2 regions of the Clostridium sp. TJA085 genome follow, and region 2 is predicted to be linked to the other one. Evidence: a T-box and tRNA genes for the amino acid it is inferred to sense, from the RefSeq annotation. Region 2 holds a T-box; the other holds one or more tRNA genes.

Region 1 (12,275 bases), 240 kb from region 2:
ATCCATTAAATTATATTTAAATTTAATCGATTTATACTGAACTAATTATATTATCTATATTCATTTTTAATTCATTCCAATTTTTTATAAAATTATTTAATTCATTTATTCCCTCTTCAGTTAGACTATAGTATTTTCTTTTTGCACCAACACCAGAATCCTTAATAGTTGCAGTTAAAAATCCGGATTTCTCCAATCTTAAAAGTAAAGGGTACATAGTTCCCTCTGAAGCATTATCGAACCCATATTCTTTTAAAGTTGATATTATTTCATATCCATAAGTTTCTTTCTTATATATTATAGCTAATATGCACCCTTCTAATGTTCCCTTAAGCATTTGTGTTTTTTTATTCATTTATATCAACTCTTTCTTTATCCCTCTTCTTTTTTTATATTCTTTCTCATTAATATATTCATTTAATTCATATAAAATCCCAAATGGTAATACTAAAAAATATATTTTTGTATCAATTAAATTTATTTGCGGAACTATTGTCTTAACAGTTATCATTATAGCAAATGAAATCATAGAAAATAAAATAATGAATTTTATTAATTTGTTATCTATTTTTTTAAAATTTACATCAGATTTGATTTTATAATTCTTTATAGAATCTTTTTTTATCTCTAAAAATACTAAATAGCAAATTATACTTATTATTAAATTTGAAATTAATTGATTAATTGTAAGATTATAATTTAAAGTAAACCCTTCATCTTTGAATAAAGTTATTCCTTGAGTAATTAAATAATTTATAGTAAATAAAACAGCCATGGATATTAAAAATACCTGAACTTTAAAATTATTTATTATTTTATCAAATCTACTATACTTAGATTTTATTTCGTTAATTATATTATCACAAAATTTTATATAATTATCTCCTATCAAATAATTTATATCTTTATTATCATTCTCTGACTGTATAATCATATCCCCTATTTCTATTAAAGTTTCTTCTATATCTATATCCTTTAAACCTGATAATCTCATATATATTATAATTTCTTCATATATTATTTTATCTTTCTCTCTCATTAATCGACTTAACTTATTTATTTCTTTTAAATATACACCCTTTATACTCATCTTATTCACTTCCCTTATAAAATCTATTTATAATTATATATACATTGTATTACAAGGTATATACTTTGTCAAACAAGGTACTAAGGAAAATAAAAAAAGCACTAAGAATACTCTTAGTGCTTGGTGGTGGAGGAAGGATTCGAACCTTCGAAGTCAACTGACAACAGATTTACAGTCTGCCCCCTTTGGCCACTCGGGAACTCCACCTAATTTGGAGCTGATGATCGGACTTGAACCGATAACCTGCTGATTACAAGTCAGCTGCTCTGCCAATTGAGCCACATCAGCATATTTATTTTCATCTTTAAAAGTTAATGGTGGGCACAACAGGGTTCGAACCTGTGACCCCCTGCTTGTAAGGCAGGTGCTCTCCCAGCTGAGCTATGCGCCCATAAATAAATGGTGGTGGAGGAAGGATTCGAACCTTCGAAGTCAACTGACAACAGATTTACAGTCTGCCCCCTTTGGCCACTCGGGAACTCCACCAGCTTTTAAAGTTTTAAGTCGTTTGGCTTACTCGCTCAACCGACAATAGTTAGTATATAGTTAACTCATATTTATTTCAAATTAAAAACCATGCCATTTAACAGAATTATTTTTATTTAACTTTAAAATTCTATCTTTTTCACCATTTTACTATAAAACTTATATTATACTAATTGTTCTAATAATTCTATATTTATATATGGTGAAAGTATCTCTTTTACTTCATTGTAATCCTTTTTTGTAAGCCTAAGCTTAATTATTTTAAAAGCTTCACTAACTCCTCTAAATTCATCTTCATTTTTAATACTATTTTTTATTTTTTCTCCATCAACTGTTGATATCTTTTTTGCAACAGACAATAACTTAGTTTTATCTTTTAAACTTAGACTTTCAAATATCTCATTTTTATTTACATTAAATATTTTTACGCTCGCTTCGCTTGATTTACCTTCATTGTTATGATTAATATCTTTTTTTATTTCTTCATTATAGTTTAATTTATTATCTTTCTCATTTAGTAAATTTTCTTTTTTATTTTTAATAGATTCATCACTTAATTTTGATTTATCCCCTTTATCTTTAATATTATCCTTACTAACAACATCATTCTTTTTATTGTCTTCTATATTTTTATCATTACTACCTTCCCCTACATTATTAACTCTTGATTTTTCTATATCAATAATATTATTGCTAGGAGTCCAAAAGCTAATAAAATAAATAGTCAAGGATGTTGCCATTGCTAATAAAATTGTTATTACTAATTTTTTCATATTTATGTACACCTCCTATATTAGATATTGTCCATTTTACTTTTTCTTATTCATATCTTCTATTCTATATTTCAATTTCATATATATATTTCAAGGAGGTGTATATATGGAAAAAAAGGTTCATTACAATGACCCTTTTGCTTACTATACAATTGCTCAATCTATACTAGAATGCTTCTCTGAAAATTTAGTTATTGTTTGTATAGGTACTGACAAATGTATAGGTGATTGCCTTGGGCCTTTAGTTGGAACATTATTAAAAGAAAGTATGCTACCAATTCCTGTTTATGGTTCAATTGACTCTCCAATTCATGCATTAAATATAGATAAAAAATTAAAGTCTATATTATCTGACCATCCTAACTCATACATTATAGGTATAGATGCTTGTTTAGGTGAAGAATCTTCTATAGGTGAAGTTCACATTCGAGATTTTCCTATTAGGCCTGGAAAAGGTGTAGGAAAATCATTACCTGATGTAGGTCAAAAATCCATAGTTGGTATTATAGATTCAAATGAACATGCAGATTTATTTTATAAACGCTCAATAAGACTATCATTTGTATTTGATATTGCAAAAGTTATTTCAAAAGGTATTTTACATGCTTATTATGAATACAATTATCAAGAAAAAAAAACATTATAAATACCCCTATAAAAGGGGTATTTATAATGTTACTCTATTAAAACTACTTCTTCGCGATTTACAATTTTATCTAATTTATCAATATATCCTAAAACAGAACCTGTACCTTCTGCAACAGCTTCAATTGAATTCTCTGCAACTTTAACTGAAACGCCTGTTTCTACCTCTATGAGTTTATCTAATCCTTTAAGTAATGAACCTCCACCAGTCATTAAGATTCCTTTTTCAATTATATCTGCTGATATTTCAGGTGGTGTCTTCTCAAGTACTGACTTAACGGAATCTACTATCAAATTAACTGTATCTATTAGAGATTCTCTTATTTCTGTTGAATTTAACATAATCTCATCTGGCAACCCTGTTCTTAAATTTCTACCTTTAACTGAGATTTTCTCTTCTGCAGAATTATCAAAAGCTGATCCTATTTCAATTTTAATTTGTTCTGCTGTTTTTTCACCAATCATTATTTTATATTTATTCCTTACATACTTTATAATAGCTTCATCAAACTTGTCTCCTGCGACTTTTATTGATTTTCTAACTACTACTCCGCCTAATGATATTACTGCAACATCACAAGTTCCTCCACCTATATCAACTATCATATATCCATCTGGCTTAGTTATATCAAGGCCTGCGCCTATTGCAGCTGCAAGGGGTTCTTCTATAAGATGAACATTTTTTGCACCAGTATTTCTTGCTGCGTCCATAACAGCCCTCTTTTCAACTTCTGATGCTTGTGATGGTATACATATCATAACCTTTGGCGCCATTATCTTTTTGCTTCCACAAGCTTTTCTTATTAATTCTTTTAACATTTTTTCAGTCATATCATAATCTGATATAACTCCATCTTTTAAAGGTCTAACCGCAACAATATTTCCTGGTGTTCTTCCAATCATTTTTCTTGCTTCTTCTCCAACTGCTAAAACCTTTCCATTATTTCTATTAATTGCAACAACTGAAGGCTCCTTTAATACTATACCTTTTCCTTTTACATAAACTAATACAGTTGCTGTTCCCAAATCTATCCCTAATTCACTTCCTGTTTTCCAAAACCACATTTTAAAATCCACTCCTAATTTATTTATATATTAGAAAATTTTACACTTTTAATATAAAGTAAATTATATATTGAATGTGGATTTAATTCAACTTACTTATTTAACTTTAAGCTTCTTAATAATAGTCCTATTCAGCTGATTTATATTTCATTTTAGTAGCTTTTCCACCTCTTATATGACGCTCTGCTTTATTAAGTTCTAAAATATTATGAGTCTTTTCAGCAATTATAGGGTTTATTTTAGGTAATCTTTCGGTCATATCTTTATGAATAGTGCTCTTACTTACTCCAAAAACTTTAGCAGTCTTTCTTATTGTTGATTTCGAATCTATTATATATTGTGCTACTTCTAAAACTCTTTCTTGAATATAATCTTTCAAGAGTACTACCTCCTTAAATTTATATTAACCAGCCATATTAAAATGGCTGATTAATATTTTTCACCTAATTATTTTTTATAATTAAAGTATTTTAATGGATCTACTTCTGTGTATTTGTTGTTCTTATTTAATAAAACTTTTAAATGTAAAAAGTCTTCTTTAACACACATCTTTAAAGTGCTTGATGTATTACCAATTTTTCCAATTTCTTGACCTTTAGTAACTTTATCACCTTTTTTAACTTTTAATGCTTTATCTAAATTTGCATAAGATGTTCTCATTCCATTTGCATGTTTAACTACAACAGTAACGCCATAAGTAACATCATTTTCGACAATTTCATCAACAACTCCAGCTTCAGCTACTTTTACAGGAGTTCCAAATTTTGCTTTAACAGATATTCCACCATAGCTATAACTTGAATCTCCCTTTTCTCCATCTTTTACAACCTTTCCATCCTTAAATAGGTATGGTTCGTTATGACCTTGTAGTAATATTCCATCTACAGGTTTAGTAAAATTCATTTTATTAGTATTTCCTACAGCCTGACTTGTTTGTTTATTTTCTTCTTTCTTGTTGTTTTGTGTACTATCAACTCTTTCGGAATTCTCCATAACACTATCAACTTTTCCTTCTTTATTTTCCTCAACATTAAGTGTTATCTCTTGTTGTGATTGAGTTTGTGATTGATCTTCTTTATTATTTGTTGCACTTTTTATTGCTATAGCTCCACCTATAGTGATTACACATAATCCAACAAATAACGCTACATAAAAACCTTCTTTCTTAAAGAAGGTTTTTACACCTTTAAATTTTTCATTTAATCCATTTAATTTTTTGTTCATAATAAACACCTCCTTTTCGTATTGTGTCCATAATATGAAAAATAATACATTTTTAATAAAAATTATAATAAAAAGAGTGATATTTGATTTTTAATCAAATATCACTCTTTAAATATCTATAAATTTATTTGAATTTTACCTTACCAATTTCAATATCAGTATAATAATGCTTTAATATATCATCATATTTTTTATTATTTTTGGCCATTATATTCGCTCCCCATTGACTCATTCCAACTCCATGCCCGCTACCTTTACAAGATATATTAACATTATCTTTTGAAAACTCCAAAGTAAAGTTTGCAGATTTTAAATCGAACATCTTTCTAAAATCTGTTCCTTTAATAGTTATATTTCCTATCTTAATTTCTTTTACAGATCCCCCCTCAGTTCTTGATTTTATTTTTACTTTACTTCTTATATTTTTTTCTGTAAGACCGGCTTTAGCATAACTTGTATTTATTATATTTATAAAATCATTGTTATTTATTATTTTTTCTGATTCATAAGAATTAGAAACTTCTTCCCCCTTACTAAAAACAGATTTCAAATAAGGTACCTCAGATGAAAATACATCTTCAGCATTTTCTGTTTTTCCAGAACTTGTTGAAAAAAATTGTGGATATAAAACAAGTTTTCCTTTATATATTAATACCATATCCTTTGTTTCATTTATTGCTTTTTTTATTTTTTCATAATTATTCTTACGTTCCTTATCACTCCACTTTTCTAACCTTTCTTCTTTACTCATATATGCCTGACAATGGACAGCATCACATATTTCCCCACCTTTTGCTTCCTTACAATTATTAAGCCTTTTACTATAATAAAATGTCCTAGCAGCTATAGCCTGAGCCTTTAATGCTTCCAACTCAAAACTCGCTGGCATCTCGCTTGAAACAACACCTAACAAATATTCTTCTACAGGAATAGTTTCAATTTTATTAGTACTATGCCTAAATACTTTAACATTCTCCTCACCCTTTATATTTATATTAATAATAGAACTATCATTTAAATTTTCATTTGAAGTAAAATTTTCTATACCACTTCCCATAAGTATATATGGAATAATAAGAATAAATACCATAATAAATAATGTTGTTATACATATATCTTTAATATTTTCTATTATATCTTTCTCCCTCATTCCCATTCCCTCCTCTTTATGTATACAATTTATTTATATGATTTTTAAATAAAAATAGTACATTTAAAGCTATATTTATGTAAAGCACATAAAAAAATAGAAGGTATTATACCTTCTATTTTTTTATTCTATAAACTTCTGCACCAAGATTTCTAAATTTTTCTTCTATATCTAAATACCCTCTATCAATATGATATATATCAGATATTTCTGTTACTCCATCAGCAACTAAACCTGCTAATATCATAGCAGCACCAGCTCTTAAATCTGTGGCTTTAACTTCACATCCAGTTAATCCTCTTACACCTTCAACAACTGCAACTCTACCATCAATTTTGATATTAGCTCCCATTCTTACTAATTCAGGAACATGCATAAATCTATTTTCAAATACTGTTTCTGTAACTAAACTAGACCCATTTAAAATTGATAATAAAGCCATCATCTGAGGTTGCATATCTGTTGGAAATCCTGGATATGGTAACGTCTTTATATCAACAGGCTTTTTATCAAACCTACCATCTACTATTATTCCATCCTCTTCTTCATTAAATATAATTCCACATTCTTTTAACTTTTCTATTAACGGTCTTAAATGTTCTTCATTTATATCATTTATTTTTATAACGCTATTAGTCATTGCTGCTGCAACCATAAATGTTCCAGCCTCTATCCTATCATAAATAGGTTTATATTCTAATCCTTTTAGTGAATCTACACCTTCTATTGTAATCTTTCCAAGTCCAGCACCTTTTATTTTGGCTCCCATTGAATTTAAAAAGTTAGCTAAATCCCATATTTCTGGTTCTTCAGCAGCATTTTCTATAATTGTAGTTCCACTTGCTAAAACAGCAGCCATTATTATATTTTCTGTAGCTCCAACTGATGGAAAGTCTAAATATATTCTATTTCCTATTAATCTTTTTGCTTTTGCTTCTATATAACCATGTCCTTTTATTATTTCTGCACCTAAAGCAGCGAATCCCTTTAAATGCAAATCTATAGGTCTACTTCCTATATTACATCCTCCAGGCATGGCAATCTTACAATATCCAAACCTTGAAAGCATAGGTCCCATTATCAAAAACGATGCTCTCATTTTTCTTACTAATTCATTTGTTGAATCAAAAACCTTTATACTGCTTGTATTTATTTTTAAAGAATTATCTATTTTTGAATAACTAATGCATGCACCTAACTCTTTAAGTAAATTTAATATAACTTGAACATCTTCTAACATTGGCGTCTTTTTTATTATTATATTGTTTGGAGATAATATTGTTGAAACTATTATTGGTAGTACTGAATTTTTAGCTGAATTTATATTAACTTCCCCTGATAGTTCTTTTACACCTCTCACTATAATCTTTTCCATATTTTCCTCCATAATAAATTTCTAGTATGTTGTAAATATAACTGGTGTACCTATAACAAGATATACTCCTGTGTTATATTTCATAATTCCATAACTTAGCTTTTCTCCATTCTTTAATGTTTCTTTTCCTACATATCCATTTTCAATTTTTAATAATTCTTTTTTTAATTCTATATTATCTATATCAAAATTATCTGTATTGGATATTTCTCCCTTATAATATTTAAAGTATATTTTATTTCTAACTTTACTTGATAAAATATTATCTAATTCTCTTTTTAAATCTTCAGTTGACATACATTTATTTTTATTTATTATGAAGCTTTCAACAAATGTAATATTATCTTCTTCCCAAATTTTTATTTCAATAATATTATTACTTTTTAAATAAAAATGATATTTATTATTTATATTTTCAATTTTATATTTATCACTCATCAATCCTAATATTCTATTTAATTCATAATCTTTATTTGATCCAATATTATATTGTAACTTAACTCCATTTTCATTAAATTCAGTTTTATTAATCAAAAAATTTTCTAATTGATAAAAAGATATATTTTCTAAATTATTAATTGAAACTCCTGATAAATTAATAGAAAAAATAATAATATAGATGAAAAAGTTTTTTATCCCCATTATCCCCAACTCCTTACATCATAATTATTATCATTTTTATATTTTATTATTCATATAATTTATCTTATACTATAATATATAATTTTTATTATTTTTTGTGATACATTGTCATAAAATAGCTATAAATGAAAAAAGACTTAGGTAATATTACCTAAGTCTTTTTTTATCTTTTCTTTAACTCTAATCTTGTTAAAGCTCTAGCTAATGCTAATTCAGCTCTTTCTTTATCAAAGTTTTCTTCTTTCATATGCTTTTCAGCTCTTTGTTTTGCCTCTTGTGCTCTTCCTGAATCTATTTCTTCTCTAGTTTCAGAAGCTTCGCAACAAAAATCTAAAACATTCTTTTTAAATCCAATTACACCAGTTGAAGTAAATAGTTCTATTTTTTCACCATTAGATCTAGTTATCTCTGTAATACATGGTATTGTATTGATTACTATAGATGCATGGTTTGCAAGTATTTCAACTTTGCCATTTTCAGTCTTTGTTAAAATACTTATAACATCTTCTTCAAACTTAATTTTGTCTGGTGTCATTATCTTCAGTTTAAAGGTATTTGCCATATCGCATCATCCCCTTACGCTAAAGTTTTTGCTTTTTCTATAGCTTCTTCTATAGTTCCAACAAATAGGAACGCTGATTCTGGTAATTCATCATGCTTACCTTCAATAATTTCTTTGAAACCTTTTATTGTATCTTGAATTGTAACATATCTACCTTGCATTCCAGTAAATTGTTCTGCAACTGTAAATGGTTGAGATAAGAAGTTTTGAACTTTTCTTGCTCTACTTACAGTAACTTTATCTTCATCTGATAACTCGTCAACACCTAGTATAGCTATAATATCTTGAAGTTCTTTATATCTTTCTAATATATGCTTAACTTTTGATGCAACTTCATAATGTTCTTCTCCAACTACTCTTGGATCTAATATTCTTGAAGTTGAATCTAGTGGGTCAACTGCTGGATATATTCCACGTTCAGCTACACTTCTTGATAAAACTGTTGTTGCATCTAAGTGTGTAAATGTTGTTGCTGGTGCTGGGTCTGTTAAGTCATCAGCAGGAACATATACTGCTTGAACTGATGTGATTGATCCATGAGTTGTTGATGTGATTCTTTCTTGAAGAGAACCCATTTCAGTAGCTAGTGTTGGTTGGTAACCAACTGCTGAAGGTATTCTACCTAATAAAGCTGAAACTTCTGAACCAGCTTGTGAGAATCTAAATATATTATCTATGAATAATAACACATCTTGACCTTGATCTCTAAAATATTCTGCCATTGTAAGTCCTGTAAGAGCAACTCTCATTCTAGCTCCAGGTGGCTCATTCATTTGTCCAAATACTAATGCTGTATTTGCTAAAACTCCTGAATCTTTCATTTCATAGTAAAGGTCATTACCTTCTCTTGATCTTTCTCCAACACCTGTAAATACTGATAATCCACCGTGTTCTTTAGCTATATTATTTATAAGTTCTTGGATAAGTACTGTTTTACCAACTCCAGCACCTCCGAATAGACCTATTTTACCACCCTTTTGATAAGGAGCTATAAGGTCAACAACCTTAATCCCTGTTTCAAACATTTCTGGCTTAACTGATTGCTCTGCAAATGATGGTGCTGGTCTATGTATTGGATAGAACTCTTTTGCTTCAATTTTTCCAGCTAAGTCTAAATCAACTGGATTTCCTAAAACATTAAATATTCTACCTAAAACAACTTCACCTACTGGAACAGAAATTGGCTTTCCTGTATCTACAGCCTTCATTCCTCTTCTTAATCCTTCTGTCGCTTCCATAGCTATTGTTCTTACTATATCATCACCAACGTGTTGCTCAACTTCTGTTACTAATATGTTTCCGTCCATTTCTATTTCAATAGCATTATATATGTTTGGAAGTGACTCAGTATTAAATTTTATATCAACTACTGGTCCAATAACTTGAACTACTTCTCCTATATTATTAGGCATATGATTATACCTCCTCACTATTTTTGTGCTTCTGCCCCACCTACTATTTCTGCTATTTCTTGGGTTATAGCACTTTGTCTTATTCTATTGTATTTTGTATGTAATGAATCTAATAAGTCATCTGCATTCTTTGTAGCGCCATCCATAGCTGTCATTCTTGCAGATTGTTCACTAGTTTTTGCATTTAAAATACAATTAACTAATTTAGATTTTAAATAAAAATCAAAAGTTGCCTCTATTGAAGATTCACTATGAGGCTCTACCATGAAACCTCTATCTTCTTCAATTTCATCAAATTCTATAGGTAATAATTTTTCTACCTTTACAACTTGAGAAACTGGAGATGTAAATTCTGTATATACAACATTAATTTCTCCAACTTCATTTGAATTATATAATCTTAATGCATGTTTATAAATCATTGAAACTTCTTTCATATCACTTGTTTCTTTTATATCAACATATTCTGCTACAGTTTGGAAACCATATCTCTTCATATAAGATACACCTTTTTTTCCTAAACACATAACTAAGCTATCTGATTTTTCATCTCCAACGTGATTCTTAAGTCCTAATGCAACACTAACATTATATCCTCCACATAATCCTGAATCTGATGTTACAACAATATATAACTTTCTTTTTGACTGTCCACCTTTAAAATATATACCTTCTTTTTCAATATCAACTGATGAAAAAGCTTCTTGTGCTATATTTTTAGTAGCTTCAAAATATTTGTTATTTTTGTTTAATTCCATTCTGACTCTTCTTAACTTAGAAGTGGCAACAAGTCCCATGGCTTTTGTTATCTTTTTTGTATTTTCTACTGACTTAATTCTACGCTTTATTTCAATAAGTCCAGCTCCTGCCATACCTCCACCTCCTAAAAGATGGCATAGCTTATAATAAGCTATGCTTTATTTTAAGAATATTTTCTTGAATTCAGTAATTGCTTCTTCTAGCTCTTTCTTAATTTCATCATTTAAGACTTTCTTAGCTAAAATTTCTTTTCCTAATTCTCTATGTTGAGTATCCATATATTCTAAGAAATCTTCTTCAAATTTTCTTACATCTTCAACTTTTATATCTGATAAATAATCATTTACTGCAGCGTAAAGAATCATTATTTGTTTTTCAACTGCCATAGGAGAATATTGTTTTTGTTTTAAAACTTCAACCATTCTCTTACCTTTTTCAAGTCTTCTTGCAGTATCTGGGTCTAAATCTGATCCAAATTGAGCAAATGATGCTAATTCTCTATATTGTGCAAGTTCTAGTCTTAATGTACCTGAAACTTGTTTCATAGCTTTAATTTGTGCATTACCACCAACTCTAGATACAGATATACCTGCATTAACAGCTGGTCTTTGTCCTGAATAGAAAAGATCTGATTCTAAGAATATTTGACCATCTGTTATTGATATAACATTTGTTGGGATATAAGCTGTTACGTCTCCTGCTAATGTTTCTATAATTGGAAGTGCAGTTAATGAACCTCCACCATTCTTCTCTGAAAGTTTAGCTGCTCTTTCAAGTAATCTTGAGTGAATATAGAAAACATCTCCAGGATAAGCTTCTCTTCCTGGTGGTCTCTTAAGTAATAATGACATTGTTCTATAAGCAACAGCGTGCTTTGATAAGTCATCATATACAACTAATACATCTTTTCCTTGATGCATGAAATGTTCACCAATTGAACATCCAACATAAGGTGCTAAGTATTGAAGTGGTGCTGATTCTGAAGCTGTAGCTGCTACAACTATTGTGTAATCCATAGCACCAAACTCTGTTAATGTATTAACTATATTTGCTACTGTTGATTGTTTTTGACCTATTGCAACATAAATACAA
Region 2 (12,275 bases):
TTCTAATTCTTCGGAAGGTACTTGCCATGAATAGTTACCGGTATTTGGATTTTCATTTGCTTTAATTTGTATAATATCAAGGCTATATCTTGGTATTTTTGGTATCTCTAAGTAAGGGGTAAATACTGGGGTGATTATAGCAATTCTATCTCCTTTGCATAAAAGTTCATTTGCTTTTAATGAATCAAATATATAACACATAGCAGCAGTTGCACCTTCTACTGCAAATATATCAAAGGATGAATTACTAAAATCAGAAGAACACATTTCCTTAACTAAATAATCATGAACTATGCTTTCTATATGACTTAACATTCTATCAGGGAATGGATAGTTGTCTCCGATTATTCCATCTGTAAGTTCATAAACCCAAGAATCAGCATCAAAATTTTTATTATTAATACCATATTCTATTATATTTATTAAAAGTTCTATACCTGGTGAATTTATATTTTCATCTGCAAATTCTTTAAATCTATTATATATGCCTTTTTTATGAGGCATACCTGCAAGATCTCCATCTTTCCAAACTCTTTGAGTTTCAAGAGCAGCAAATTGACCAAAAGTAAAGAAGGCTTGACGTGGTGTTGCGCATGTCCAGTTTGGATTTCCTCTTCCAGCATCAAGTAAAGGACGTTTACTAACATCTAAATCTTTTTTTGCAATTTCTATAAGTTTATCTTTAAACTCAAAGGGACTTATTTTTCCATAAACTTTTTCTATTTGTTTAATGTCTGAAGTATTAATTTTCATATAAAAAATCCTCCTGAAAATAATATATAAATTTAGCCCCAAAAAAACTATACAACAACTTTTGTTCAATAAAATAGATAAACAGTAATAATATTGTTAAATTTTTTTAGAGTGATATTAAATTATTTTTATATAAATTTTTAATAGTTATAATGGGTATTTTTTTGTGAATTATACATAAAAGTAAATTTTTATAGAGTATTTATGTGAAAAAATAGAATGAATTTATTTAATATATTAGATTTTAAATTATATTTATAAAAAGTTAAATTGATATTATAAAATAATATATACAAGTTTATAGTAATGAAAGAAAAGGATATCGATTTTGTATTTTTCGATATCCTTTGATAAATGGTTTAATTAAGAAATATTATTTTATTATTAATTTAGTAAAGCCTTTTTTACCTTTTTTTATCATAGCAAAGCCTTGATTAAAGTGTTCTTTTTCTAAAGTTTTTCCAAAGTCTTGAACTTTTTCATCATTTAAAGTTAGACCACCTTGAGTTACAAACCTTTTAGCTTCTGATTTTGATGGGAAGATTTTAACTTCAACTAGTATGTCAATTAAGTTGTTTCCGATTTTTGTATTTTCTAATTCAATAGTAGGGACGTGTTCTAAATTAATACCACCTTCAAAGAGTGCTTCTGAAGCTTTTAAAGCTTTTTTTGCTTTATCTTCACCATGAACTAATTTAGTTATTTCAAAAGCTAACTTCTTTTTAGCTTCATTTATAGCAGAGCCTTCAACTGAACATAATTTATCTATTTCATCAAGTGGAACAAAAGTTAAAAGTTTTAAGCATTTTTCTACATCAACATCAGCGATATTTCTCCAGTACTGGAAGAATTCAAAGGGAGAAACTCTTTTTGGGTCAAGCCACAAAGCTCCACCAACAGTTTTACCCATTTTTTCACCTTCGCTATTAGTAAGTAGGGTACAAGTCATAGCATATACGCTTTCACCTTTTTTCTTTCTTACTAAATCAACCCCTGCAATCATATTTGACCATTGATCATCTCCACCAAGCTCCATCTTACAACCATATTTTTTATTTAAAATAAGGAAATCGTAAGCTTGCATTAACATATAGTTAAATTCTAAGAAAGATAAACCTCTATCAAGGGCAAATCTTCTTTTGAAAGCATCAGCAGCTAACATTTTGTTAACAGTAAAGTGTCCACCAACTTCTCTTAAGAAATCTATGTAATTTAAACCTCTAAGCCAATCAGCATTGTTTACTAATATTGCTTTTCCATCTTCAAAATCTATGAATTTTGAAAGTTGATTTTTTATTGACTCAACATTATGTTGAATTTGTTCATCAGTTAACATTTTTCTCATATCAGTTTTGCCACTTGGGTCACCGATAGTAACGGTTCCACCACCAACGAGAACGATAGGTCTATGGCCAGCTTTTTGCATATGAGCCATAAACATCATTGCTATAAAATGCCCAACATGTAGGCTGTCTGCAGTTGGATCAAATCCAATATAAAAAGTAACTTTCTCTTTTCCAAGTAATTCTCTTGTTTCTTCTTCATGTGTGAATTGTTTAATGTATCCACGCTCTTTTAGAACATCTAAAACATTTCTTTCCATGTTCATTACCTCCAATAATTAATGTAATTTATATATTTAGCATTAATTATTGACCTTCTTTAAAAAAAACAATATAATTATATTTGGGAAAAAATAATATTGTAGAAGATCAATAATTATGCTTAATTATTAAATCTTTTATTAAAACTATATAAACTATGTTTATATAGTTTTTTAATTTGAATAAAATAAAAAAATCTCATCCAATAAGGACGAGATTACTCACGCGGTACCACCTTAATTTGAAACATACAAATAAATAGTATGTAACATCTTAATAAGTTAATAACGGTTCTTAACCGATAACATCTAATTCCTATTAAAATATAATAGGGTTCAATGTATGACTCCAAGATGTATTCAAAATAACTGATTTAGTGCCTCTCATCAACCGGCAACTTTCTGTTAAATCTTAGATATTTTTACTTGTTCTTTTCATAGTCTTTAATATTATTACAATACAAATAATTTTTTGTTATATGAATTCATTATAATATTATAAATTTTTATAGTCAATAATATTTAAAAAATATTTCAATTTAAATTAATATTTGGTTAGTTTGTAAAATTTAATTATATAAAAATATAGTTATTTAAAATAAAGAAATTAGAGAAGTTAATAGTTTTCTTATTTAAAATTTATTAATATTTATATTGTATAATTTTTAAATAAGAAAACTATTATATTAAGTCAAAATAATAGTTAAAAGCTTTAAATTAAGTTATAGAATTTTGTATATTAAAGGTTTATATAAATTTAAATTAGGAAGAGGTTTGAATATGAAAATATTAAAATACTTATTAATATTTATTCCTATAAGTATTATTGCAGAATTTATGCATGTATCTCCAACAATAATATTTATATTAGCTGCACTTTCAATAATTCCTCTTGCAGGACTTATGGGGGAAGCTACTGAAGAAATATCATTTTATACAGGACCTAAAATAGGAGGGTTTTTAAATGCTACATTTGGTAATGCAACAGAACTTATAATATCATTTTTTGCTTTAAAAAGTGGATTATTTGATGTAGTAAAAGCATCTATTGCAGGTTCAGTTATAGGAAATGTTTTATTAGTTTTAGGAGCTAGTATGTTAGCTGGTGGATTAAAATATAAAATTCAAAAATTTAATGAAAAGATTATAGATATAAGTTCTAGTATGCTTTTGTTTGCAGTTATAGGACTTAGTATACCAGCAATATTTACTCATACTGTAAGTCCGGAATTATTAAATACAAAATATGAAGGACTTAGTATTATAGTAGCTATAATTATGTTTCTCATATATATACTAAGTTTAGTTTTTTCATTTTTTACACATAAGGACCTATATAATTCAGAAGTTGAAGAAGGTGGAAATGCTAAATGGTCAATGAAAAAATCAATTTTAATTTTAGCAGTATCTACAGTTTTAATTGCTATAGAAAGTGAACTTTTAGTAAGCGGAGTTGAACCTATAACTAAAACTTTAGGGCTAAGTGAATTTTTTGTAGGTATAATATTAATACCTATAATAGGTAATGCAGCTGAACATAGTACTGCAGTAGTTATGGCACTTAAAAATAAAATGGATGTTTCTGTTGAAATAGCATTAGGATCAAGTCTTCAAATAATATTATTTGTTGCACCAGTATTAATATTTTTAAGTTTGATTTTTACGCCAATGAGTATAGTATTTAATCCTTTTGAACTTGTTGCTTTAATAGTTTCTGTTTTAATAGCAAATAAAGTTGCATTAGATGGAGAATCAAATTGGTTAGAAGGGGTTCAATTATTAGCAGTTTATATTATAATAGCAGCTTCATTTTTTATAGTATAATAAAATAAATATTATAAAGGGTGGTTAGATTATGGTTGAATTATTAAGTAAAAGAAGAAGTATAAGAAAATATAAAAATAAAATGGTGGAAGATTTTAAATTAGAACAAATACTTAAGGGAGCACTTCTTGCACCATCTTCAATGAATAAAAAGCCAGTAGAATTTATTGTTGTTAATGATAAAAATATATTAGAGAAATTAGAAGGGTGCAAAGATAAAGGGACAGTTGCATTAAAGACAGCACCTGTGGCTATTGTAGTATTAGCAGATTTTGAAAAAAGTAATGTTTGGATTGAAGATGCATCTATTGCATCAACAAATATTATGTTGGAAGCTGAAGATTTAGGACTTGGTTCTTGCTGGATACAAATTAGAAATAGAAAATCTGGAAATATATCATCAGAAGATGCTGTAAGAGAAGTTTTAGATATACCAAGTAATATGGCAGTATTAAATATAATTACATTAGGTTATAAGGATGAAGAAAAGTTAGCTTATAAATTAGAGGATTTAAATTTTACAAAAACTCATTATAATAAATATTAATAAAGTAAGAGCTTAAATATTTTATAGAGTATTTAAGCTCTTGTTACATTTATTAGTGTATAAATGATATACTATGTACAATACTGTTAGAAGGGAAGTAGATTATTTTTGGAAAAATTATATTATATAGATCAGTATATAAAGGAATTTACAGCTGAAATTGAAAATGTAGTAGAAAGAAATGGTGAATACAATGTTGTATTGGATAAAACTGCATTTTTTCCAGGTGGGGGAGGTCAACCTTGTGATATAGGCTTTATAGAAAATTGTGAAGTTATAAATGTTTATGAAGAAAACGGAAATGTAGTTCATGTATTAAATAAAAAACCAATAAAAATACATAAAGTAAAATGTAAAATAGATTGGGAAAGAAGATTTGATTATATGCAACAGCACTTAGCACAACATACTCTCTCAGGATGTTTCTTTAAGTTGTTTAATCAAAATACAGCTGGAATTCATTTAGGAAAAGAAATAAGTACCATAGATATAGTTGGAGAACTTACTGAAGGAAAAATAAGAGAAGCAGAGCAGTTTGCTAATAAAATGATAAATGAAAATTTAAAGGTTGAGTTTTTATTGCCTGAGAAAAGAGAACTTAAAAAGCTAGGACTTAGAAGAGATTTACCTAAAACAAATGAAAAGATTAGGGTAGTAAAAATTGAAGACTTGGATATAAATGCATGTTGTGGAGTACATCCAAGTAGAACTATAGAACTTCAATGTATAAAGCTTTTAAGATTTGAAAAGCACAAAGGAAATACAAGAATAGAATATTTAGCAGGAAATAGAGCCATAATAGATTATCTAAAAAAAGATGAATTTTCAAGGAGTATATGTAATTTTTTAAGTTGTAATGATAAAGAAGCTATAAATAGTATTAAAAAATTAAATGAAGAAGTTAAAGAGCTAAATAGTAAAAATAGAAGTCTTACATTAGAAATTTCAGATTACAAAGGAAAGGAACTTATCGAAAATTCGCCTAAGATAGGAAATATATCTGTAATTAAAGAAATATATGATAATGAAGATGTGAAATATATTAGCAAAATAGCTACAAAACTTTCAGAGTGTGATAACGTAATAGCTTTATTTGCAGTTAAAAATGGTGAAAGAGCTAATTTGATTTATTCATGCTCAAAGGGAGTAAATATAAGTATGAATGATTTACTTAAAGATTCAATTAGTTTAATTGATGGAAGAGGTGGTGGAAATTCAATACTTGCACAAGGCGGAGGAAAAAATAATAATAATTTAGAATCTGTTTTAGATTATGCTTTTATGAAAATAAAAGAAAATTTAAAATAATAATTTAGGGGAATATATGAAAATTTTAACTAATAATACATTTAAAATGGCTACATCAGCTACTATGGCTATAATGATAGCAGAAGCATTAGGATTAAAGTTTGGTGTTACAGCAGGGATAATAGCAATACTTAGTATACAAAGAACAAAAAAAGAAGCATTATTAGTTGGCTTTAGAAGATTAATAGCTGCAACTATAGCAGTTGGATTGTCTTATATTTTGTATGTTATGCTTGGAAATGATTCAATAGTATTTGGGTTATTTTTACTTATTTTTATTCCTGCTACTAAAATTTTAAAAGTAGAAGAAGGTATGGTGGTTGGAGCTGTTTTATCAACACATCTTCTTGTAAGTTCTAATATAGATTTAACATGGATAATAAATGAGGAACTAGTTACTTTAATAGGAATAGGAGTAGCTTCACTTTTTAACTTATATATGCCATCTTTAAGTGATGAATTTAATAAAAATAAAGAAAAAATAGAAGAGACTTATAGGGATATAATAAACGATATGTCAAAGAGTTTATTAATAAAGGCAGTTCCCATAAATGAAAGAAAAAGACTTAGAGAAATAGATAGAGTAATAGAAGAAACTAGAGAAATAGCATATAAGATAAATAATAATTATATATTTAAAAATGAATATTATTATATAGACTATATAGAAATGAGAAGTAAACAATTAGAAACTATAAAGAGAATGAATTCTCACTTTTCAAGATTTTCTATAACTTATGACCAAACAAAAATAATGGCAGAGTTTACTGAAAATATTGCAAATAATATATATTCAAATAACGATTGTATAGAACTTATATATAATTTAAATAAGTTAAGAGCTAGATATAAAGAAATGGATCTTCCAAAAACAAGAGAAGAATTTGAAAATAGAGCTATGTTATTTCAATTTTTAAATGACCTAGAAGATTTTCTATACATAAAGAAAGATTTTATGAAATTACATAAAAATAATAAATAAGGTTGTCCATAACGAGGGGATAATAAATTCTCTCGTTATAGATAACCTTATTTTTATAATTTTATAATATGAATTTTTCTTTCCTTAAAGTAAACTGGAGTAAGGTTACATTCTTTTATAATATTTAAGGCTACATCAAAGTTTTTACCAATAGATTCTTTATTGTGTGAATCAGACCCTATTGTTACATACTTGCCACCTAATTCTCTGTATCTTTTATATATAGGTATTAATGAATCAATAGCTTTCTTATCATTTAACCTTCTAGTATTTAATTCAATAACTTTATTTTTTTTAATTAAAACTTTAAAAATTTCATTTATGTAATTTTCATATTCAGATAAATATATGTTATTGTCTTTAAAGTGTAAATATCTACAAGGATAATCTATATGAGCTAATGAATCAAAGTTATCAAAAAGCTTTATATCATTTAACATTTCTTCAAAATATGATTTGAAAAATTCTTCTTTTGACATATTATCTTTATTAGAGTCTGAAAAAATATCTATATTATTAATAGAATGTATTGAACCTAAAATAAAATCAAAAGGAAAAGAATTTGTAATTAAAGTAGCCTCTTCAATTATAGTTTTAGAAAGACCAACTTCTATTCCTAAAAGTAAATTATCATTTCTATATTTTGAGTATTTTTCAAAGAATAATTTGCAGTCAACTTTAAATAAATCCTCTACTGGATAATTTAAATCTAAGTGTTCTGTTAATATACATCCTATATTAAGCTTAGAAGATTTATCTAAAATATCAGATAATAATATTTTGCTATCAGAAGATAATTCTGTATGCATATGACTATCAAAAATCATGAATTTAAGCACCTCCAATTATAAAATTGCTTTTTTATATTATAGCATAGTATTATAATAAAGAAGATTAAGGCCTATAATAAGGAGGATGTATTATGAAAGAATTATTTAAAATAAAAGATATGTCTTTTTATGAAGAAGACTTTTTAGATGATATTAATGAATTTGAGGATATAATTCCAATTATTAAAGAATTAGAAGATAATTTAACTTATGAAGAAATTGAATGTGTTGAAATTAATGAGTGCTGTAAGATAAGTAAGAAAAATTATTATGTTGAAATACATGGATATATAAATTCTAATGATGAATTTGTAACAAAAGAAGAAAAAGAGCAATATGAAAATGTTCTTAAAAATGAAAAGTTTGATCTTTTTGTTATAAGAGTTTATAAATGTGTTGATTGTGGTAAATGGATAATAGATATTTTAGAATCAATGGACTAATAGTTTGTACGAGTGAATTATTCACTCGTTTTTTTATATAAAAATATTGATTTTTATTGTATAAAGGGTATTATATATGTAAAAAGTAATGAGGTGGGAGTTATTTGAGAGAAAAATTAAAAGAATTAATGGGAGATATAAAAGTATTTATTATAAAAAATAAAATTATAGTTGTTTTTTCTGTATTAATGATATTTTTAATAATGGGTTACATGTTAGGAAGTATTAATAGTAATAAAGAAAGTGTAATGAAAAAATTTGAATTAGGACTTGAAGAGGGAAGCTATAATAAACTTAAAGATGTACTAAGAATAAATGGAAAGAAAATTTCAAGAAAAGAATTAAAGCCTTTAATAGAATATTATAAAGGAGAAAACTCAGAAGTAAATACTATAGTAGATGCTTTAAATAGTACTGGTAAAAGTAAGGTATTTGAACTTAAAGAAGATAAAGGATTATTTTTAGATGATTATTATATAAGTTTAAAAACTTTAGAGTTAAAAGTTACAAGTAATTATAAAGATGCTTCTATTTATTTAAATGATAATAGTATAAAGCAAGGTGAAGTATTAAAAAATTTAATACCTGGTATTTATAAATTAAGTGGAAATCTTAAAAATAAATATGGTGAAATGAAATCAACAGAAAATATTGTTTTAATGGATAATAAGGATGTAGAATTTAAATTAAATGGATTATTAGTTAGTGTAGAAAGTGAGTTTAAAGATGCTAATGTACTTGTAAATGGAGAAAATAGTGAAATAAAAGTTTCTGATTTTAAAAATATAGGACCTATGCCATCAGACGGAAGTATAAAGCTCTCACTAAGTAATAATTTCCCTTGGGGAACAATAAAAGGGGAAGAAGTAACAGTAAAAGATGTTCCAAATATATCATTAAGTTTAAATATAACTAATAATAAGCTTTGGAGTGAGATAGATAATACTATGAATTTATTTTATAAGAGTGTGTTTAATTCCTTAAATAATGAAGATAAAAATGAAATACAACTAACAACAGAGGGAACTAAAAATAAAATATATTCTATATTAGAAGAAAAATATTTTATATTAAAAAATAAATATACCTTAATATCTCTAGAATTAGATAAGGAAAAAAGTAAATTTCAATATAAAAATGGAGAGTATGTAGGGACCGTTGTTTGTAATGCAAATTATGATACTAGTAAAGTTTTATTTGGAATTGGTAGGGAAGAAAAAAGCAAAAAGTTTTTAACAAAAGTATTATATAAGAATAATGAATGGATTATAACAGATATAGAAAATTTTTCATTGTAAATAAATCATACATGCCTTGATTGCATGTATGATTTAAATAAAAAAACCTGTACTAAAATTAGCACAGGTTAAAGGGTTATGTTCATTTAAGAAAGGGAATAAATGAACATTTTGTGGGGTTTATTTAAACTCTATAGCGTTTGCTAATAGAGTGGTATGGGCAAATTTGTTTTATTTATTTGTTAATATAATTATAACTAAAATAAAAAAATAAATCAAATAAAAAGATATATTTTTACTGTTTGTTAATATATAGTTTAAAATGTATTTAAAAATAGAAAATTGTATTTATTAATAAAGTTATAAATAAGTTATTATTTATTATTATGATAGCTTATTTATGATAAAATGTAGTTTATTAATTAATGAAGGAGTAGAAAATTTATGTTAAGAATAGAGAAAAAAACACATTTAAAAGATACACCAGAATATGAAGGGTATACAGAAAATATAGCTAAGCTTACAAAGAAAGAACAAAGTGAATTAGGAATAAGACAATGTAATTGTAAATGCAAAAATAAAAATAAATAAAAATAAGAAAAATTTTATTATTTGATAAGATTTATATTATATAATAAATATCAATAGTTAATAAAATTAGGAGGGAATATTTTGGCGAAACCAAGTATTTTTAGTAAAGATTACGAAAGAAAAATGAAAAAAAGAAAAATAAAAATAACTATAGGCGTTATTTTAGCGGCCATAATAACGGGTATACTAATTTATAAGCTTAAAATAGAAGATATGGATTTTTCAAATGTAAGGTCAAAATTACAAGCGTGGGTTGATAGTGATAGTACAAACAACAATAATAAGCCTGAAACGCCAAAAGAAATAGTTGAGGAAGCTCCTCCAAAGCAAGAAGAAGTTAAAGAAGAAGTTCCAAAGAAAAAAGAACTTGAAGTAAAGCTTAGCAAAAATGATACTATAAAATGTGAATACGAAGAAAAAGATAATAAAAAAGAATTTATAGGAATAGAAGATAAAAAGGGAATAAGCTATGATATATCTCCTGATAAACAAATGATTTTAGTTTTAGATAAAGATCAAAATTTGAAAATAATTGATATAGATGGCAAAATTAAAGATATAACAAGAAAAGAATATATTTCAACTAAACGAGAAAAATATCCAAAAGATGTTATGTTAAATAAATATAAGGGTTATATATGGCATTCACAAGCTAAATTTATAGATAATGAAAATATCGCTTATGTAAGTAACTTACCTTACTTTGGAAGTGCAGCAAAGAAACAATATATTTGGATATATAATTTGAAAAATGAAACTCAAAAAATTGTACCAAAGTCTGGTGGTAAAAATATAGAGTTTGGAAAAGTTGTAGATAAAAAAGGAATAGAAGTTAAAATTGACAAAACTGAATATATATTAAACAATAAGGGGAGTATTTTAAGTGATAATACTTCAAAATAACTATATATAACAAATGGTTTGATAATAAGTAGAAATTTATGTTATAATAACCTAGTTAATAAATGTGATTAAAGAACTATTTTAGGAGGAAGAGCAAATGGAAGCTAAAATGGAAAAGATAGAAGCTAATGTTGTTAAATTTGAAGTAAAAGTAGAGGCAGAAAAATTTACTGCCGCTTTAAATAAAGCATACAACAAAAATAAAAATAGATTCAGTGTACCTGGATTCAGAAAAGGTAAAGTGCCAATGGCAATGGTTAAGAAGCACTACGGAATAGAAGTACTTTTTGAAGATGCTATAAACACTGTAATAAATGAAACATATCCAAAATTAATAGAAGAAAACAACTTAAGACCAGTTGATTTCCCAAAAGTAGATGTTTTAGAAGTTGGAGAAGGTAAAGATTTAGTTTATACTGCTGAAGTTACTTTATATCCAGAAATCGAACTTGGAGAATACAAAGGATTAAATGTAGAAAAGAAAGAAGCTGTTGTTGAAGATTCAGAAATTGAAGCACAATTAAAAAATATGCAACAACAAAATGCTAGAATAGAAACTAAAGAAGATGGAGCTATCGAAAAAGGTGATATAGCTGTTATAGATTTTAAAGGATTTATAGATGGAGTTGCTTTTGAAGGTGGAGAAGGACATGATTATTCATTAGAAATTGGATCAGGTTCATTCATAGATAACTTTGAAGATCAATTAATTGGATTAAGTGTTGAAGAAGAAAAAGAAGTTAAAGTTACTTTCCCAGAAAACTACGGAAGAGAAGAATTAAATGGTAAAGAAGCTACTTTTGAAGTTAAAGTAAAAGAAATAAAAGTTAAAGAATTACCAAAATTAGATGATGAATTTGCTAAAGAAGTATCAGAGTTTAATACTTTAGATGAATTAAAAGCAGATATCAAAGGAAAAATTGAAGAAACTAAGAAAGCTTCATTAGAAAGAGAATACGAAGATGCTTTAATAACAGCTGTTATTGAAAATTCAAAAATGGAAGTTCCAGAAGTAATGGTAGAAAAAGAAATAGATAACATGGTTAGAGATCTTGAAAATAGATTAAAATACCAAGGATTATCATTAGAGCAATACATGCAATTCACTGGAAGCACTGAAGAAAAAATGAGAGCTTATATGAAAGAAAATGCAGATAAGAAAGTTAAAGCTGACTTAGTTTTAGAAGCAATAGCTAAAGCTGAAAAAATAGAAGCTACAGAAGAAGAAGTTAAAGAAAAAGCTACTGAAATAG

What was found. A T-box is a leader RNA that pairs with one kind of tRNA and senses whether it is charged. The one in region 2 lies ahead of tyrS (tyrosine--tRNA ligase), so its partner is inferred to be a tRNA-Tyr.
Region 1: it encodes a tRNA-Tyr, which carries the amino acid that the T-box ahead of tyrS (tyrosine--tRNA ligase) is inferred to sense. The anticodon was not compared.

What each region holds. Positions count from the first base shown of each region.
Region 1 is NZ_JBZEEZ010000001.1:1,353,549-1,365,823, forward strand. It holds gene AC4FQW_RS06865 (PadR family transcriptional regulator) at 32-355, opposite strand; gene AC4FQW_RS06870 (hypothetical protein) at 356-1,090, opposite strand; tRNA gene AC4FQW_RS06875 (tRNA-Tyr) at 1,212-1,297, opposite strand; tRNA gene AC4FQW_RS06880 (tRNA-Thr) at 1,303-1,378, opposite strand; tRNA gene AC4FQW_RS06885 (tRNA-Val) at 1,406-1,481, opposite strand; tRNA gene AC4FQW_RS06890 (tRNA-Tyr) at 1,491-1,576, opposite strand; gene AC4FQW_RS06895 (hypothetical protein) at 1,741-2,349, opposite strand; gene yyaC (spore protease YyaC) at 2,456-2,995, shown strand; gene mreB (rod shape-determining protein MreB) at 3,025-4,059, opposite strand; gene spoIIID (sporulation transcriptional regulator SpoIIID) at 4,187-4,438, opposite strand; gene AC4FQW_RS06915 (peptidoglycan DD-metalloendopeptidase family protein) at 4,507-5,283, opposite strand; gene spoIID (stage II sporulation protein D) at 5,408-6,433, opposite strand; gene murA (UDP-N-acetylglucosamine 1-carboxyvinyltransferase) at 6,549-7,808, opposite strand; gene AC4FQW_RS06930 (hypothetical protein) at 7,830-8,450, opposite strand; gene AC4FQW_RS06935 (ATP synthase delta/epsilon chain alpha-helix domain-containing protein) at 8,614-9,012, opposite strand; gene atpD (F0F1 ATP synthase subunit beta) at 9,027-10,424, opposite strand; gene atpG (ATP synthase F1 subunit gamma) at 10,442-11,296, opposite strand; gene atpA (F0F1 ATP synthase subunit alpha) at 11,342-12,275, opposite strand, start outside.
Region 2 is NZ_JBZEEZ010000001.1:1,112,662-1,124,936, reverse strand. It holds gene aspD (aspartate 4-decarboxylase) at 1-753, opposite strand, end outside; gene tyrS (tyrosine--tRNA ligase) at 1,127-2,356, opposite strand; T-box leader at 2,562-2,804, opposite strand; gene cax (calcium/proton exchanger) at 3,137-4,180, shown strand; gene AC4FQW_RS05760 (nitroreductase family protein) at 4,212-4,727, shown strand; gene AC4FQW_RS05755 (alanyl-tRNA editing protein) at 4,836-6,035, shown strand; gene AC4FQW_RS05750 (aromatic acid exporter family protein) at 6,052-7,017, shown strand; gene AC4FQW_RS05745 (histidinol phosphate phosphatase) at 7,071-7,844, opposite strand; gene AC4FQW_RS05740 (hypothetical protein) at 7,940-8,290, shown strand; gene AC4FQW_RS05735 (TcaA 3rd/4th domain-containing protein) at 8,395-9,588, shown strand; gene AC4FQW_RS05730 (hypothetical protein) at 9,973-10,119, shown strand; gene AC4FQW_RS05725 (hypothetical protein) at 10,201-11,022, shown strand; gene tig (trigger factor) at 11,120-12,275, shown strand, end outside.